4 regions of the Cedecea sp. B1(4) genome follow, and region 2 is predicted to be linked to each of the others. Evidence: riboswitches for the same ligand, from Rfam matches in the RefSeq annotation. Region 2 holds a riboswitch; each other region holds the start of a gene.

Region 1 (4,553 bases), on a different contig from region 2:
GGTAAACAGCATAAAACAAAGCAGCAGTAGAAGTAGCGCTGTGACTGCGCCTTCCTGGCTGCGGTAAGAGCCGATCTGCTGATACAGCCAGAAGGGCAGCGTGCGGAAGTCTTCATTGCCGAACAGCGCCACCACGCCGAAATCGCCAATCGACAGGACGCAGGCAAATGCCAGCGCCTGGGCTATTGGGCGTTTCAGCGCTTTTAACTCAATAAATCGCAGGCGATTAAAGCCGCTGATATTTAGCGACTGGCAAAGCTGAGAGTAGCGTTCCGCCACATCTCGCATGGGGTTTTCGAGCACCTTTAAGGCGTAAGGAATCGCCATCAGCGCATTGGTAAAAATAACAATGCCGTCGGCGGATTGCGGCAGGCCCACGGTATTGTTTAACAGCAAGAAGAAGCCGGTGGCGAGGACGATGCCCGGCATGGCCAGAATCAACATGCCGCTAAGTTCAATGGCCTGCCCGGCGAAGCGTTGGTTACGCAGCCGAAGTTCACGCGAACTCCAAAGCAGCATCAGCGTCAGCGTCACGCTGACAAGCCCGGCGGCAATGGCAATTCTCAGTGAAGTCCAGAGCGCGTTCCAGAGCGCTGGCTGCCGTAGCACGCTGCCCATGCTGCCGTTAACCCCATCGACCACCACCGCTAGCAGCGGTGGGAGCAGCAGCAGCAGGGCGAGCATGATAAGCAGGCCATCGCTAAGTTTTCGGCGCAGAGAATCCTGTGGATCGCGCCAGCCCTGAAGCTGGCTGACGCCGACGGGAATCGCCTTGCTTAACTTCTGACTCAACAACACCAGGCCAAGGCAACACGTCATTTGCAGCAGAGCCAGCAATGCCGCTTTGGTGGGATCGTAGTCGTAGCTTAATGCCTGAAAGATGGCCAGCTCGATGGTGGTTGCCTGTGGGCCGCCGCCCAGAGAAAGCACGGTGGCGAAGCTCGCGAAGCAAAGCATAAAAATCAGGGCGCCAACCGGGAGTATCTGGCGGCGCAGCCAGGGCCACTCGACGAAACGGAAGAAATGCCAGCCCTGCATCCCCAACTGTGCCGCCAGCTGACGTTGTTCCGAAGGGATATTGTTCAGCGCCTGCAGCAAAAGGCGGGTCGCCATCGGCATATTAAAGAAGACGTGCGCCAGCAGAATGCCCTGTAGGCCATAAGGGGAAAAGCGCCATTCAAAGCCCAGCCAGGCGCAGAGCGTTGCCAGCCAGCCTTCTCGCCCATAAACGGAAAGAATACCGAAAACGGCGACCAGCACCGGCAGCACCAGCGTCATGGCGCACAGCCTCAGCAGCGCCAGTCGGCCAGGAAAGCGGCGGCGGTAAAGCGCGCGGGCTAAAAAGATTGCCGGGAAAACGGAAAGTGCGGCGGAAAGGAAGGCCTGCCAGAATGAAAAGCGCAGGACGTGCCAAAGATAGTCGTCCTGTAAGATGGCAAAGACATCCACCTGCGGAGCGTTAAGCCACAGCGCCAGAAAAGCCGCCAGGGCTACCGCCACGACCAGCGTTGCGGCAAAGAGCCCTGGATACAGCCAGCCTGGTATTAGCGGCTGACGGCGCGTTGCCATTCATTGATCCATTCTGCGCGCTGGGTGGCCACCTGCTGAGGGGGAAATTCCAGCGTGGTTTGCGGCTTCACCAGGCTGTCGAAGCCAGCAGGTAATGCCACGTTGGTCACCGGATACATCCAGTTGCCGGTAGCAATGGTGTTCTGGAAACCTGGCGTGGTGATGAATTTGATAAATTTCTCGGCGAGTTCAGGCTGTTTACTGTTCGCCAATCGGCCCGCAACTTCAACCTGCAGGTAATGTCCTTCGCTAAAGTCCGCGGCGGCGTAGTTGTCTTTCTTCTCTTCGATGATGTGGTAGGCCGGGGAGGTGGTGTAGCTGAGTACCAGGTCGGCTTCCCCTTTCAGGAACAAGCCGTAAGCTTCGCTCCAGCCTTTGGTGACGGTGACGGTTTTTTTCGCCAGCTTTTGCCAGGCTTCCGGGGCTTTATTGCCGTACACTTTTTGCATCCACAGCAGCAGGCCAAGCCCTGGGGTGCTGGTGCGCGGATCTTCGTAAATGACCTTCCATTTTTGATCGCTTTCAACCAGCTCTTTCAGGCTTTTTGGCGGGTTTTTTAACTTGTTCTTGTCGTATACGAAAGCAAAGTAGCCGTAATCGTAAGGCACGAAGGTGCTGTTCCTCCAGCCGCCTGGCACCTGAAGGACGCCGCGTTCAATATTAGAAGGCGCAAACAGTTTGGTTTGCGTGGCGGCCTCTACCAGGTTGTTGTCCAGCCCCAGCACGACATCCGCTTTGCTGTTCTTGCCTTCCATGCGCACGCGGTTCAGCAGAGAAACGCCGTCTTCCAGCGCCACAAATTTCAGCTCGCAGTTACAGTCGGCCTCAAAGGCTTTTTTCACCGCCGGGCCAGGGCCCCAGTCGGCGGCGAACGAGTCGTAGGTGTAAACGGTTAATACAGGTTTAGCGAAAACGGGCATGGCGGCCAGCGCCAGCAGCGGCAGAAATTTTTTGAACACTTTGCACCTCAGTAAAAGGGGGCAAAGGAATTGAGTTGAGTGTCTCAAATCCCTTCGCCGGCGTTATCCGGATCAGGTTCGACGGGTATTATCTCAGCGCGGACAAACTGTCCTGGCACCCCGTTGAGCAGGGAGGATTCTACTGATTTCCTTTGGGTTACGGAAGTCATGTTACGAAAGCGTTATGGCCCCGGTGGGGCAAACCAGGCTGACTTGAAATCAAACCAGCCTAGCGTGTTCATCCTCACCCCGCGCATACTGCGCTGGCCTTCAATGCGCAACCAGTGGTGAATCAATGGGATAACGTCATTGCGCTCCAGCATTTGCTTGCACCACTCAGGCAGGGCCAGCGTTTTGCTGTGCCAGCGACGGGCATCGCCCTGCCAGTCGCCAGGGATGCATTTTTGAATCAGCGGGACTTCGTAAAGCTGGGCAAACAGAGAGTATTCCAGCGGCATGGTGAAGTTCACGCTGTTCAGCCAGATGTCGCTTTCGGCCTCGCCCTGATGCCACTCAGCATAGTCTATCTCCTGCACAACCAGCTTCACGCCCTGCTCTGCGAGTAATTCGGTCATGATGCTACTGATCACCCGGTGCTCTACGTGGTCGCGGTAGTAGGTAAGCGTTATGCTCTCCAGGCCGGCAGGTTTAGGGAGCAACGGTCCGGGCCTCGAATGGTGCCAGCGGGGGAGCAAACCATAAGCCGGGAACCAGTACTGCTGATACTGCTCGGTAGCGCGGTAGATAAGGTTAACCGGGGAGAGAATATGCCCAATCCACTGGCGCACGCTTTCGTCAACGCCAAGGCTGGATCGGCTGTCGAACAGCAGATAGTAGCAGCCTTCTTCCGGGCGGCTTTCGACGGCTTTTTCGCTGTCCGGCATGCCCTGGAGCTGCACGCCGCAGCTGGACTCCTCGCCAACTTCCGGCAGTACCCAAAAGTTGACCTCGTCAATGAGCGCCCGGAAGCCAAAGTAATCATCAAAGGCGTGGATCTTCAGCTGGTTGCGGTTGTTCCGTGCCACGGAATAGGGGCCCGTGCCGATGGGCTGGCTGGCGAAATTCGTCATCGTTGTCCATTCGCGCGGCAGGATCATGGCGTTCACGCTGCCCAACAGCCACGGCAGCCAGTCATCCGGCTGACTAAGGTGGATATCCAGTGTCCAGATAGTCGGCGAGGTGATTTGCGTGATATGGGCAAAAAGCGGCAGAGCGTTGATGCGCTGCAGGGAAGAGATGATATCGAGCATGTCCAGCTCGCGACCGTGGTGGAAATGGATGCCTGGGCGCAGGAAGAAGCGCCAGCGTAAAGGGGATATTTGCTGCCAATGGTGAGCAATATCCGCTTCGAGTTCCCCATTTTCCTCATTTATTCGCGTCAGGCCGCTAAAAATCTGGCGAGCGATGTGGGTTTCAGAGCGGCGCAGCGCCGAGCCGGGCAGCAGATTTAGCAGCGGGCGATAGTAAAGGACACGCAGAATATGTCGGCCCTGGCGAAAACTACGGCCAAGATGAGAAATCAGCATCTGGCGGACCGCAGCTTTGTCGCCGACGATTTGAACCAGCTGATCGATGCGATCCTGCTCCAGTAGGTCTTCCGCCCGCTGCTGCTGAAGCGCCAGCCCGGTATAGAGGAAAGTGAGCTGTGAGCGCTTGCCTCGTCCGGCTTCCGCCTGCCAGCTTAGCCAGCCCTTTTCCTGCATCGCATTAAGCAGCGTACGCATATGGCGGCGGGAACAGCTCAGCAAATCTGCTAAATCATTGAGCGTGGTTTCCTGAGGTTTGCCTTCGCAGCATTGCCACAGGCGGATGAATTGTTGTTGCAGGCGTGACGAAGACATAAAAGAGGAACTCCTGGCGGAAACTCATCAATTTAACTCTCCCTATATTACGTCAATAATGATTCCCGATGAAGCGAGGAGGTGTTTATGAAGCGGTCATCACCTGCGAAGTTTTTCCAACAGTACTTTGCCGCAACACAGTTTGTTTGCTCTGGATGGCTGGCTCGCCTGACGGTGGAGCAAA
Region 2 (4,553 bases):
GTCATCACCGTATTCAGCGGGGTGTTAATCAGCGTCCCGACGCGCACCAGCGGCAGCCCCTGATCGGCAAAGAAATGCAGCTGTGGCTGGTAGGTAATGGCCAGATCGGCCTGCCCGGCGGCAACCAGGCGCGGCGGCAACGCCGGGTCGGATGGCGGGATGATCTTCACGTCCAGCCCTTCGGCCTTAAAAGCGCCAATTTGTTCAGCCACCATAATGGGCGCGTGATCGGGGTTAATGTACCAGTCCAGCACCAGGGTCAGCTTTTCAGCGGCGGAGGCCTGAGCGGCAAAGGCGGCGGTGAGCAGCAGGCCACACAGCGTTTTTTTCATCTTCTTAATTCCTTAATTAAGGCGGTTATTCGTTGTTTTCAGGCGACCAGACAATCAGCCGCCTCAGCAGGGCATCGACCGCCAGCCAAAGCAGAACGGTCATCAGGACTAAAATAAACAGCGCGGCAAAGCAGACGTCGGTTTGCATGCGGGCGTTGGCGTTTAGCATGACGTAGCCCAGCCCTTCGGCAGAGCCCACCCATTCGCCAATAATTGCCCCGATGGGGGCGACGGCGGCGGCCATGCGCAGCCCCGAGCCAAAAGCAGGCAGCGCCGCCATCAGCCGAACGTGCCTCAGCTGCGCCCAGCGTGAAGCCCCCATCGTGCGGGCCAAATCCAGATAGTCGTTATTCACTCGGCGCAATCCGTCAAAGAACGACGACACCACCGGGAAGAAAATCACCAGCACCGCCATCGCCACTTTGGCGCTCATGCCAAAGCCGAACCACAGCACCAGCAGGGGTGCGAGGGCAAACACAGGGATTGCCTGACTGGTGAGTACCAGTGGCATCAGCCAGCGCTGGAGGCGGGGGGAAAACATCATGCCCAGCGCCAGGCCCGCACCGAGGAGCACGCCCAGAATTAGCCCGCTGATAATCTCTGAGGCGGTGACCAGCGTGTGCCAGGCGAGATAATCGCGGCCATCCCATAACGCCAGTGCCACCGAAGCGGGAGAGGGCAAAAGAAAGGCGGGAATATTGCCGAGGGTAAGCAGATACCAAAGTAGCAGCAGCCCGGCAAAGACGGTCAGCCCACGGCGCAGGCGTGTAGCATGGGTGTCTGAAGTCAGCTTCATTCGGCGGCCCTGATCAACTGTTGCAGCAGCCCGGCCTGGCTTTGGAGTAGATCTACATCGTCCGGCGCGCGGGGCGGCTGCCCGGCAATAACATGCGTATCGTCGATGCCCGCAGGCCAGCGGGAGAGCACCAGCAGGCGATGGCTGAGCCGACAGGCTTCCATCGGATCGTGAGTGATCAGCAGCACGGTATTTTTTGCCAGCAGCCTGGCCGCCAGGTCCTGAATGGCCGTGCGGGTGATGGCATCCAGCGCCGAAAACGGCTCATCCATCAGCACTATCGGGCGCTTTTCGTAAAGCGTTCTGGCGATGGCGGCACGTTGCCTCATCCCGCCCGATAGCGAAGCTGGCAGGGCTTTGGCATAGCCAGCCAGCCCGACCTGCTCAATCAAATGTTCCGTCCATTGCCTGTCGACCGCGTCACCACGCAGGCGAGCTCCGAGGGCCACGTTCTGCTCAATGCTGAGCCACGGGTAGAGCAAATCTTTCTGCCCCATCCAGGCGATACGCCCGGCAACCGGCAGGCCGTCGCTGCAGGTCACGCTTCCGCCACAGGCCCGCGCCAGCCCGGCGATAATTTTTAGCAGGCTGGTTTTACCCGCCCCGCTCGCGCCCAGCAGGGCAACGAAGCTGCTGCCGGGAATATCAAAATTCAGCCGCTCAAAAATGGTCTGCTGGCCAAAGCGCAGGCTGAGATCGCGCACCTGAATGCCCGGCGAAGTCGCGCTGTCGGTCATGAGGCATTCAGCCCCATCTGCCAGAACGCGGATTCAAGCTGCGTCGCGGTGGTAAAAATCTGTGATAGCTCTGAGAAACGGCTTTCCGCGCCACGCTGGTGGCCTACGTTTTCGAGCAACTGCACAGCGGCTTGCACGCCGGTGAGGTAGCCTTCATCGCCATAGTTACGGATCCAGTTCGCGTAGGGATTGCCTGCCATCACCGTGTCGGGGCTATGCAGCAGGCCAAGGCCGATTTCTGCATATCCGGCCACGCAGGGCAACAGGGCAGCCAGCAGATCGAGCGCGTCGCCTGAATGGCCAATATCCAGCACGTAACGGGTGTAATTCATGGTTTCTGGCGCTTCCGCCTCGGCCACTATTTGCGCTTCGTCCAGGCCCCAACTTCGACAGTAAGCCACGTGGAGCGGCAGCTCGGAGACAATGGCATTCAGCGATGCGGTCGCGGTGCGCATTTCCGGCAGCGTGCGAAGCTTGCTGACCAGCAGGGCGTAGGCGCGGGCAAAATGAATCAGGAAAAGATAATCCTGGGTCAGATAGCGCTTGAATGCGGCTTCAGGCAGCGTGCCGACAGCAAGCTGCTGCAAAAAAGGGTGATCGACGTAATCCTGCCAGTGCTGGCCGGCCTGCTCGCGCAGTCGTCCGTAAAGACCGTTTTCGAAAAGTGGGGTGTACATGGGACCTCCTGGGTAAGTGGAGATCCGGGCGCGCAGAGGTATGAACAGACAATAACAGAGCTGTGATTGCCGACCGTCCCTTCGCTGGCATGACCCAGATCAGGTTCAAAGGGTTCGGCTTACGCCATCTCAGCCCATACAGGACACCCCTCGGAGGTGCCTGTTATACGACATTTACTTTTTGATTACAATCGCCGGGCGCTGTGTCTGACCTTGCTGAAAGCGACGATCCGTTTAGTGCGGTATCGCAATATTTTGCTGGCACTCGGGGCGGGAATTTTGTCACTGTAGGCCGGTTACCTACGAGTCTAAGGATGATATCCGATGAAAAAGATTGGCTTTCTCTCGTTTGGCCACTGGTCGCCTGCCGCCCAGTCCGGCACGCGCTCTGCGGCGGATACGCTGCTGCAGTCCATCGACCTGGCCGTTGCCGCCGAAGAGCTTGGCGCTGACGGCGCTTACTTCCGCGTGCACCATTTTGCTCGCCAGTTAAGCTCGCCTTTCCCACTGCTGGCGGCCATCGGGGCAAAAACCAAACGTATTGAAATCGGTACCGGCGTGATCGACATGCGCTATGAAAACCCGCTCTATATGGTGGAGGACGCGGGAGCCGCGGACTTGATTGCCGGGGGCCGACTGCAGCTTGGGATCAGCCGTGGCTCGCCGGAGCAGGTGATCGACGGCTGGCGCTATTTTGGCTATGTGCCAGGGGAAGGAGAAACCGAAGCCGATATGGCGCGCCGTCATACCGAGGTTTTTCTTGAGGCGCTGAAAGGGGATGGTTTTGCCGAGCCGAACCCGCAGCCAATGTTTCCTAATCCACCGGGTCTGCTGCGTCTGGAGCCGTTTTCTGCCGGGCTGCGGGAGCGAATCTGGTGGGGGGCGAGCTCCAATGCGACTTCGGCGTGGGCCGCGAAGTTAGGGATGAACCTGCAAAGCTCCACGCTGAAAACCGATGAATCCGGCGAGCCGTTTCATATCCAGCAGGCGAAGCAAATCCGCGCTTATCGGGCCGCGTGGAAAGAAGCGGGCCATAGGCGTGAGCCGCGCGTTTCCGTCAGCCGCAGCATCTTCGCGTTAATGGACCAGCGCGACCGCAACTACTTCGGCGGCAGCGGCAAAGAAGGCGATCAGGTTGGCTACATCGAGCCACAAACCCGGGCCATTTTCGGCCGCAGCTATGCCGCTGAACCGGAGCTGCTCATTAAGCAACTGGCGCAGGATGAGGCGATTGCCGAAGCCGACACGCTGCTGTTAACCGTGCCAAACCAGCTGGGCGTGGATTATAACGCGCACCTGATCGAATCTATTCTGAAGCACGTTGCACCGGAGCTGGGCTGGCGCTAAATAAAACAGGGAAAAGGTCATGCTATGAACCCGGATTTTTACTGGATTAATGAGCCAAAAGTCTGGCAAGAAGGCGACGGCGGGCTGACAGTTGTCACCGATGAACAAACCGACTTCTGGCGCAAAACATGGTACGGGTTTGAGCGTTTCTCCGGCCATTTTTATGGCTGCAACGTGCAGGAGGATTTTACCTTCCAGGTGAAGGTCAAAGCTGAATTTAGCGCACTCTACGACCAGGCCGGTATCATGCTGCTGGGGGATGAATCCCACTGGCTAAAAGCGGGCATCGAGTTTAACGACAACGCCCCCACCATTGGCAGCGTGTTGACGCAGGGCCATTCCGATTGGGCAACCGGTGTATTTCCCGGTCAGGCAAATCTGTTCTGGATGCGCCTGACCCGAAAAGGTGACAGCCTGCGGCTGCAGTATTCCGTTGACGGCAAAAGCTGGCCGTTGCTGAGACTGGCGCATTTCCCCGGATTCGACGCATGCAGAGTAGGCGTGATGTGCTGCACCCCGCAGCGTGGCGGGCTGGCGGTGAACTTCGAAGAAATGATGCTGAGTGCCGCGCTGGATAAAGGACTGCACGATTTAAGTTAATCAGCCGTTTAGTCGGGCGGCGCCCCGCCAGACATTTGCCAGGCAGCGTTTCTCCTGGCGGGGA
Region 3 (4,553 bases), on a different contig from region 2:
TTTTCCGCGTAGTGAATATAGGTTTCATCGAACAGCACGCCTTCACCGTCCCGCCAGCTATAGCGCTTCCCGTCCACTTCAATAAAGCAGCGATCGTCATTCGGGGTCGCAAGCCCCAGGTGAAAACGCAGCGAACCGGCGTAGGGATCCCGGTGCCTCGGCAGGCGGCTGCCGTCGGGCAGGGTGGCGAACATCGCAGCTTTGATGGAAGGAATGGTGCGCAGTAGTTCGGTGGTTTTCGGGCACAGTATGCTGGCCGACGGGTGGGCGTTTTCATACCATTTCAGGTAAAAGCGCTTCCAGCCTGTTTTAAAGAAGGAGTTGAAACCGGCGTCGTTAAATTTATCCGCGGCTTTTATCTGCTCCATTTGTTGCAGATGCATACCTTCGTCGCGAATCACTTCCCAGTTTTCCCGCAGCGTTGTCAGCTCGGGAAAGGTTTCCGGCGTCAAATAGGGCGTATTTGGCACCCTGGAGAAAAGATACATAAAACCGTTAAGCGGGGCGGTAAACGTGGAATGGTCCGACAGCTGCCGCCAGAAACGAAAGCGAATCTTGCCGCGGTAATGTACATAGACCACTGAAATAATAATGATGAGTAAAATAATATATTTCATATTGTTATCTGACCACTGTGTTTTTTTTGCTCATTCCCTGCCGGGCCAAAGCCCCGACTGCCAAAAATGCGCCTTTGAAAAGACGCTGAAATAGAGCTTAGCAGTGGTTTTAGCGAAGTAAATGTTGCCTGGGAAAACTTACCAGCCTACAGATAACCCCGCGCCGTAACCCACGTTGTTTTCTGTATCGTCACTGACGGTGGCTTTCACAACAACAGCATTTCCGATACGTGTAGAGGCGCCCACGGCTAAAGCATTTTCACCTTCATAGCCGCCAATCCCTGCCCCTATAGCCACGGTTTGATTATTCATCACCTGCGGTATATTGCTCATTGCCATCGCGCCAGAGATACCCGCGTTGGCCTCTTTTTGATTATTGTTAACTTCGTCTTTTAATGCAGAAAATGCATTATTTAATTTGTCTATCGATTGGCTGTTGGCCTGAATCAGGCGGGTATTATTTTCTGCATGTTCCGTATTTAAAGAAATATTGTTAGCGTTAGTGGATACGCGTGCCTGCGTTACCGTATCAAGTTTCGTTTCGGTGGTCGTCAGGACATTTGTGCCACTAATACCGTTGGTCCCATTTTTACCATCCACACCGTTTTTTACCTGAGACTGGACATATTCGATCATCGCTTTATCTTTGGCTGCCTGGCGGTCGGCATCCGTCGCCGTGCTGTCCAGGTGTGAACTCTTGTCTATTGCGGGCGATACTACCGGAGAGGTAGTCGTTGTCGTTGATGGGGTAAGCGTGCTGGCGACGATAGTGTGAGGGGCATCGAGATGTGGAGTAACTGGCTCTGAATGGCCGCCATCCAGATGTGGCGTAGTGGTAATCTTACCTACAAAATCGCTTGTGTAATTTGTATTATGGGCGTGGTCATAATCTCGTATAGCCTGCTGTTGTGTGGCATCCATATTTTCAAAACTGACGTTAGCTTCTTCCCACGTAATGGATTTTTTCACCATATTGTTATAGAAGTCACTCACCGTATCAGCTCTGGCAGAAGCCGAAAGCACTAAAACACCTAACACTACAGCTAATGATTGACTAACGTTAACGAATTTCATTTTTCTCTCGCCATAAATAATTAATCTAAACGCGGCAGTACGTTATTTAGCGCACTGATAACGGCGATGAACTATCCCGAAATGTGATCATTCGGTCTTTGATCTAAATCATAAGAAAATTCTTAGTTGAGAGCGTTTGAAAGCGATAAAACAGGCCGTTCACATTCCCCCTTTGTGCTGGTGCCAGGTCGCTCACACGGCTGTTACAATCGGGGCGGAAGGCTTACGTTTGAAAGTCCAGTTATGTGTGGTGTCGTGTAATGAAAAAATAGAAAAGGGCAGTTAAATTCGACGAGAGAATTTCTTCACTAAGTCGCCCTAAATGAAGTCAGTGTCAACCCAGCCGCCACCTGCAATCCGCAAAGCACCGCTTTTGCCGTTTACAAGACTTCCCGCTGGCATTACCATCCTCTGCATGGATTAATGACCTGCATTAATCGCAACATATTGCTGTAAATGACTCGGGGTGCCCTTCTTTGTGAAGGCTGAGAAATACCCGTACCACCTGATCTGGATAATGCCAGCGTAGGGAAGTCAGATGCCTGTCCGGCGTCCCTTCTTTCACGCCGGACAGGAGCCTTACCGTTATGCAACCTGACCTGCTACCCGGCGCAACCGCCGCCTCTGTTTTACACCACCTCCGTCAGCATTCGCCGCTGGTTCACTGCATGACCAATGACGTAGTGCAAACCTTTACCGCTAACGTGCTGCTGGCGCTTGGGGCTGCCCCGGCGATGGTGATTGAAGCCGAAGAAGCGGCACAATTTAGCGGGCTTGCCAGCGCGCTGCTGATCAACATTGGCACCCTGACTTCAGAACGCGCGACGGCGATGCTGGCTGCTATTCACGCCGCCAATAGCGCCGAAACGCCGTGGGCACTAGACCCGGTCGCCGTGGGTGGTTTGGCTTTCCGCACGCGCTTCGCTCGCGAAATTATTCAACTGAAACCAGCCGCCATTCGCGGTAATGCGTCTGAAATCATGGCGTTGGCAGGGGAGCAGGCCGGAGGCCGTGGCGTAGACAGCACCGATGATGCACTTTCGGCGATCCCGGCGGCGCAAAAGCTGGCGCGCGAAACCGGTGCAGTGGTTGCCGTAACCGGAGAAACTGATTACGTCACCGATGGCGAACGAACGTTTGCCGTGACCGGCGGGGGAGAACTCATGACGCGTGTGGTCGGCACCGGCTGCGCGCTTTCCGCCGTGGTTGCTGCGTGCTGTGCTTTACCGGGAGACAGGCTGGACAATGTCGCCAGCGCCTGCCGCTTTATGTCGCTTGCCGGCGAGCAGGCCATCGCCGCCAGCCGTGGGCCGGGCAGTTTTACCCCAGCCTTCCTCGACGCCCTTTATCTGCTGAATGCGGAGGGGCTGGCATGAAACGCATCAACGCATTAACTATTGCCGGAACCGATCCAAGCGGTGGGGCGGGGATCCAGGCCGATCTGAAAACTTTCTCCGCGCTCGGCGCTTACGGCACAAGCGTGATCACTGCGCTGGTGGCGCAGAATACCCGTGGCGTGCAGTCCGTTTACCGTATTGAGCCTGAGTTTGTGGCGGCGCAGTTAGATTCTGTCTTGAGCGACGTGCGAATAGACACCACAAAAATTGGCATGCTGGCAGAGGCCGATATCGTTGAAGCCGTCGCAGAGCGACTGGCGTTCTATAAGGCACCAAACGTGGTGCTGGATACGGTGATGCTGGCGAAAAGCGGCGATCCGCTGCTGGCCCCGTCGGCGGTGGAAAGCTTACGTCGGAAGCTATTGCCGCATGTCGCGCTGATCACCCCCAATCTCCCGGAAGCGGCAGCGTTGCTGGATGCGCCCCACGCGCGCAGTGAAAAAGAGATGCGCGAACAGGGTGAAGCGCTGCTGGCAATGGGCTGCGAGGCTGTGCTGATGAAAGGCGGGCACCTCGACGACGCAGAAAGCCCGGACTGGCTATTTACTCGCCACGATGTCCAGCGCTTTACCGCGCCGCGCGTGCAAACAAAAAACACCCACGGCACTGGCTGTACTTTATCTGCCGCGCTGGCTGCGCTCCGCCCCCGCCATGACGACTGGGCGCAAACCGTGGCTGCCGCAAAAATCTGGTTGTCGAAGGCGCTGGCTCAGGCGGATTCGCTAGAGGTCGGGCACGGTATCGGCCCGGTACATCATTTTCACGAATGGTGGTAACTGTCGGTTAAGAGAGAAGTTTTTAGCCAGCGTAATACCAGTGGTACTATACTGGCTTCATCTTCCCTGCCGGACAATTGCGTACCATGGAACAGGCTCATCACCAGTTAGTTGAACAGCTCAAACAGCGCTTTGCCGCCCCGGATAACGCTCCTCTATACCTCAAGTTTGTCGAAACGGTGAAAAACGCCGTGCGCGCGGGCCTGTTGCCGCAGGGCAATATCCTGCCGGGGGAACGCGATCTCAGTCAGCTTACGGGAGTGTCACGCATTACCGTGCGCAAGGCGATGCAGGCGCTGGAAGATGACGGCGTGGTGACGCGTTCGCGCGGCTACGGAACGCAAATTAATGCGACGTTTGAGTATTCGCTGAAAGAGGCCAGGGGCTTTTCGCAGCAGGTTGTGCTCCGGGGTAAAAAGCCAAATACGCTGTGGGTGAACAAACGCGTGGTGAAATGCCCGGCAGACGTGGCTGAACAGCTCGCGATCCCGGCTGAAAGCGAGGTTTTTCTGCTCAAGCGCATTCGCTACGTGGATGAAGATGCGGTGTCTATCGAAGAGTCTTACGTGCCGACCGGGCTGATTGCCGACCCGGATGAGATTGGCGTTTCGCTGTACGACTACTTCCGCAGCCAGAACATTATTCCGCAGCGCACCCGCAGCCGGGTCAGCGCCAGAATGCCGGACAGT
Region 4 (4,553 bases), on a different contig from region 2:
CAACGTCGGCATCGCGTTTGTCTTTAATGCGGAGCTGGATGGTCTTGACGCCTGCCCCGAGGAGACGTTCGATCCATTCCACGCTGTCGACGACCGGATAAAGGCCCAGTCGGCGGGAGGTGGCAGGGAAAGTGAGTCTGGACATTATGCTTCCTCTTGTCTGAGATAAATTTCGCCGCCCCGGGCGCGAAAGTGCTGGGACATATCTTCCATGCCAGCATCTCTCGCCTGTTTTGCGGCGTAATCGCGCACTTCCTGGGTGATTTTCATGGAGCAAAACTTAGGGCCGCACATGGAACAGAAATGCGCGACTTTGCCGGATTCCTGCGGCAACGTTTCATCGTGGTAAGCGCGGGCGGTGAACGGGTCGAGCGCCAGGTTGAATTGATCTTCCCAGCGGAATTCAAAGCGTGCTTTGGACATCGCGTTGTCGCGTATTTGTGCGCCGGGATGCCCTTTGGCCAGGTCCGCGGCGTGAGCGGCAATTTTGTAGGTAATTAGTCCCTGCTTAACATCCTCTTTGTTCGGCAGGCCGAGGTGCTCCTTCGGGGTGACGTAGCAAAGCATCGCGCAGCCAAACCAGCCCATCATGGCGGCACCAATGCCGGAGGTGAAGTGGTCATAGCCCGGTGCGATATCGGTTGTGAGCGGGCCAAGGGTATAGAAAGGCGCTTCGTGACAATGCTCCAGTTCTTCGGTCATGTTGCGGCGAATCATCTGCATCGGCACATGCCCCGGGCCTTCAATCATCACCTGGACGTCGTACTCCCAGGCAATTTTGGTCAACTCGCCCAGCGTATGCAGTTCGGCAAACTGTGCTTCGTCGTTGGCATCCTGAATGGAACCGGGGCGTAAGCCATCGCCCAGGGAAAGGGAAACATCATAGGCGGCGCAAATTTCGCAGATTTCACGGAAGTTCTGATACAGGAAGTTTTCCTGATGATGGGACAGGCACCACTTCGCCATAATCGATCCGCCGCGCGACACGATCCCAGTCAGGCGCTGCGCGGTCATCGGGACGTAGCGAAGCAGCACTCCGGCGTGAATGGTGAAGTAATCCACGCCTTGCTCTGCCTGCTCCAGCAGCGTGTCGCGGAACATCTCCCAGCTCAGGTCTTCGGCGATACCGTTCGCCTTCTCCAGCGCCTGGTAGATGGGCACCGTGCCGATGGGCACCGGGCTGTTGCGCAGGATCCATTCCCGCGTTTCATGAATGTAGCGGCCGGTGGAGAGGTCCATCACCGTGTCTGCCCCCCAGCGAGTGGCCCACACCAGCTTCTCCACCTCCTCTTCAATAGAAGACGTGACTGCCGAGTTGCCGATATTGGCATTGACCTTTACCAGGAAATTGCGGCCGATAATCATCGGCTCTGATTCCGGGTGGTTGATATTGGCAGGAATAATCGCTCGCCCGGCGGCGACTTCATCGCGGACAAACTCCGGCGTGATGTTTTCCGGCAGGCGGGCCCCAAACCCTTCGCCGGGATGCTGGTGGCGCAGGACGGCATCACGAATACGCTCGCGCCCCATATTTTCGCGAATGGCGATGAATTCCATCTCTGGGGTGACAAGGCCTTTGCGGGCGTAATGTAACTGGGTGACACACTGTCCGGCTATTGCCCGGCGAGGTTTGGACCGAGTTTCAAAGCGTAATTCGTCCAGGCCGTCGTCGGCAAGACGCGCTTTTGTGTAAGCGGAGCTGCGTTCATCCAGTGCTTCGCTGTCACGCCGGTCGGCAATCCAGGCGCTGCGTAGGGGATTTAGCCCATTTAACACGTTTATGGCGATGTCGGGATCGCCATAGGGGCCGGAGGTATCGTAGACGGGAACCGCGTCGTTCGGCTGATATTGCGGGGCATCTTTGCTCCTGCCGGTGAGCGTTGGGCTGAGCTGGATTTCGCGCATCGGGATACGTATATCTTCACGTGACCCGGTCAGATAGATGCGTCGGGAGTTAGGGAAGGCGGTGCCTTCAAGCGTATTGATAAAGTGTTGGGCGGCGGCGCGTTGTTCGCGGCGGCCTGGTTTGTTTTCAGATGCAGACATAGCACATTCCAGGTTTAGTCAGGATATGGCTTGTCAGGACAACGGAAGGAGTAATGGATATGGGCCGCCCGAGAACGGGTGTACCCAAAGATAGAATTACTCTTGTTCCCTTCGCAGGTTCTAACCTGATCAGGTTCCGCGGATCCCGAATTAACGGTCTCAGCCGGTGCTTAACGCACTCGGCACTCCGACAAGAATGATCCCACCTTGCGGTGGGAAAGTTGTAAATTACTCGTTAATAGCTAACAACTCAAGCTGGACTTGCCAGCCCGGCAGGATCGCTGGCGCTGCCGTCGAGGTTGTTATCAATAGCCAGGAGGACTAGTTTATCTTCAAGGGTGAAGCGGGACTCCAGGCATTCGCCAATCTCTGACAGCGCCTGCTGAAACTCGACCCAGCTGTCGCGGTCGATGGCGTTTTCCAGATGGGAATCGTAGAGGTCCATGATTTGCTGGGTGTTGGCTTCCAACTGAGGGTAGAGCTGGGCTGCGCTTAGCAGCGGGCTGCTGCCTTCCAGGTTGCTGATGATTCGCTCGTAGATACTGAAATGACCGGAAGAGAGGTAATCCACCAGGCCGTGGCAAAAATTGTCTAACGCTTTTTCGTCGAGCGCGGTGTGCGATTCCTTGTTAGGCTTGATCCCGACCATGTTGTAATAGGCGACCAGCAGGTGCTTACGGGCCTGCAGCCAATGGTCAACTAACTCATTACTACCACCAACGCGCTCAGTCAGATTGGCTAACTGGTTCAGCATGATTGAGACTCCGTGAGTTAAAAGATTGAACGCAAACTAACCCAAAAAAGTAAAAACTAATTGTTTATATCAGTGAACACGGGGATGTGCACCAGGTTATGGAACGTGTTATTCAAAACTTAGATCATGGTTGGTGGATAGTCAGCCATGAGCAAAAAATATGGTTGCCGCAGGGTGACTTACCTCACGGCAGCGCGGAAGAATTTCAACTCGTAGGCAGCCGTGCCCTGGATATCGGTGAGTGGGAAGGTGAGCCCGTCTGGCTGATTCGTGAAAACCGCCGCTCGGATATGGGCTCGCTGCGTCAGCTCCTTGATCGCGATGTGGGCCTGTTCCAACTGGCCGGACGAGGCGTTCAACTGGCTGAGTTTTATCGCTCGCATAAGTATTGCGGTTACTGCGGCCATGAAATGCACTTCAGCAAAAGCGAATGGGCAATGCTCTGCGGGCACTGCCGGGAACGCTATTACCCGCAAATTGCCCCCTGCATTATTGTCGCTATTCGTAAGGATGATCATATCTTGCTGGCTCAGCACACGCGCCACCGCAACGGCGTCTACACCGTGCTGGCCGGGTTTGTCGAAGTGGGCGAAACGCTGGAGCAGGCGGTGGCTCGCGAAGTCATGGAAGAGAGCAGCATTCAGGTGAAAAACCTGCGCTACGTGACTTCCCAGCCCTGGCCGTTCCCGCAGTCGCTGATGACCGCATTTATGGCGGATTATCACAGCGGTGAAATCAATATTGACCCGAAAGAACTGCTGGATGCGGGCTGGTATCGCTATGACCAACTGCCGCTGTTACCGCCGCCGGGCACCGTGGCGCGCCGCTTAATTGAAGATACCGTCGCCCTGTGTCGCGCGGACTATGAATGATAGACTGCGGCGATACAGCTAAAGGAAAGGTAAACATGACTGAACTGAAGAACGATCGTTACCTGCGCGCTCTGCAGCGCTTGCCGGTAGATGTCACCCCGGTGTGGATGATGCGCCAGGCAGGGCGTTATCTACCGGAATATAAGGCGACGCGCGCTCAGGCGGGTGACTTTATGTCGCTGTGCAAAAACGCCGAGTTGGCCTGCGAAGTCACTCTGCAACCATTGCGCCGTTACGCGCTGGATGCGGCGATCCTCTTTTCGGACATTCTGACCATCCCGGATGCGATGGGGCTTGGGCTGTACTTTGAAGCGGGGGAAGGCCCGCGCTTTAGCTCCCCGATTCAAAGCCTGGCCGACGTTCAAAAGCTGCCGATTCCCGATCCGGAAGGCGAGCTGGCATACGTGATGAACGCGGTGCGCACCATTCGCCGTGAACTGAAGGGCGAAGTGCCGCTGATTGGCTTCTCCGGCAGCCCGTGGACGCTGGCCACTTATATGGTGGAAGGCGGCAGCAGCAAAGCCTTCACCGTGATTAAGAAAATGATGTTTGCCGACCCGAAAGCGCTGCACCTGCTGCTGGATAAGCTGGCGCAGAGCGTGACGCTGTACCTGAATGCGCAAATTCGTGCGGGCGCGCAGTCGGTAATGATCTTTGACACCTGGGGTGGCGTGCTGAGCGGGCGAGATTACAAAGAATTCTCGCTCTACTACATGCACAAAATTGTCGATGGCCTGCTGCGTGAAAACGATGGCCGCCGTGTACCGGTGACGCTGTTCACCAAAGGCGGCGGGCAGTGGCTTGAAGCGATGGCGGAAACCGGCTGCGACGCACTGGGCCTCGATTGGACAACGGACATTGCAGATGCACGTCGTCGCGTA

Evidence for each region. A riboswitch is a leader RNA that binds a small molecule or an ion and turns the genes downstream of it on or off. The one in region 2 is predicted to bind thiamine pyrophosphate.
Region 1: linked by a shared signal. The riboswitch ahead of thiB (thiamine ABC transporter substrate binding subunit) and the one ahead of tenA (thiaminase II) in region 2 are both predicted to bind thiamine pyrophosphate.
Region 3: linked by a shared signal. The riboswitch ahead of thiM (hydroxyethylthiazole kinase) and the one ahead of tenA (thiaminase II) in region 2 are both predicted to bind thiamine pyrophosphate.
Region 4: linked by a shared signal. The riboswitch ahead of thiC (phosphomethylpyrimidine synthase ThiC) and the one ahead of tenA (thiaminase II) in region 2 are both predicted to bind thiamine pyrophosphate.

What each region holds. Positions count from the first base shown of each region.
Region 1 covers NZ_JCAHMZ010000003.1:332,300-336,852, forward strand. Annotated here, with positions in the region: gene thiP (thiamine/thiamine pyrophosphate ABC transporter permease ThiP) at 1-1,569, opposite strand, end outside; gene thiB (thiamine ABC transporter substrate binding subunit) at 1,545-2,528, opposite strand; TPP riboswitch at 2,560-2,661, opposite strand; gene sgrR (HTH-type transcriptional regulator SgrR) at 2,711-4,369, opposite strand; gene sgrT (glucose uptake inhibitor SgrT) at 4,457-4,553, shown strand, end outside.
Region 2 covers NZ_JCAHMZ010000002.1:66,603-71,155, forward strand. Annotated here, with positions in the region: gene ACR6JA_RS03710 (ABC transporter substrate-binding protein) at 1-332, opposite strand, end outside; gene ACR6JA_RS03715 (ABC transporter permease) at 358-1,128, opposite strand; gene ACR6JA_RS03720 (ABC transporter ATP-binding protein) at 1,125-1,865, opposite strand; gene tenA (thiaminase II) at 1,862-2,542, opposite strand; TPP riboswitch at 2,602-2,703, opposite strand; gene ACR6JA_RS03730 (LLM class flavin-dependent oxidoreductase) at 2,867-3,889, shown strand; gene ACR6JA_RS03735 (DUF1349 domain-containing protein) at 3,914-4,489, shown strand.
Region 3 covers NZ_JCAHMZ010000004.1:548,324-552,876, forward strand. Annotated here, with positions in the region: gene lpxO (lipid A hydroxylase LpxO) at 1-617, opposite strand, end outside; gene ACR6JA_RS12155 (YadA C-terminal domain-containing protein) at 756-1,691, opposite strand; TPP riboswitch at 2,144-2,240, shown strand; gene thiM (hydroxyethylthiazole kinase) at 2,279-3,067, shown strand; gene thiD (bifunctional hydroxymethylpyrimidine kinase/phosphomethylpyrimidine kinase) at 3,064-3,864, shown strand; gene ACR6JA_RS12170 (GntR family transcriptional regulator) at 3,951-4,553, shown strand, end outside.
Region 4 covers NZ_JCAHMZ010000005.1:6,080-10,632, reverse strand. Annotated here, with positions in the region: gene thiE (thiamine phosphate synthase) at 1-145, opposite strand, end outside; gene thiC (phosphomethylpyrimidine synthase ThiC) at 145-2,046, opposite strand; TPP riboswitch at 2,136-2,246, opposite strand; gene ACR6JA_RS12540 (Rsd/AlgQ family anti-sigma factor) at 2,297-2,800, opposite strand; gene nudC (NAD(+) diphosphatase) at 2,899-3,672, shown strand; gene hemE (uroporphyrinogen decarboxylase) at 3,708-4,553, shown strand, end outside.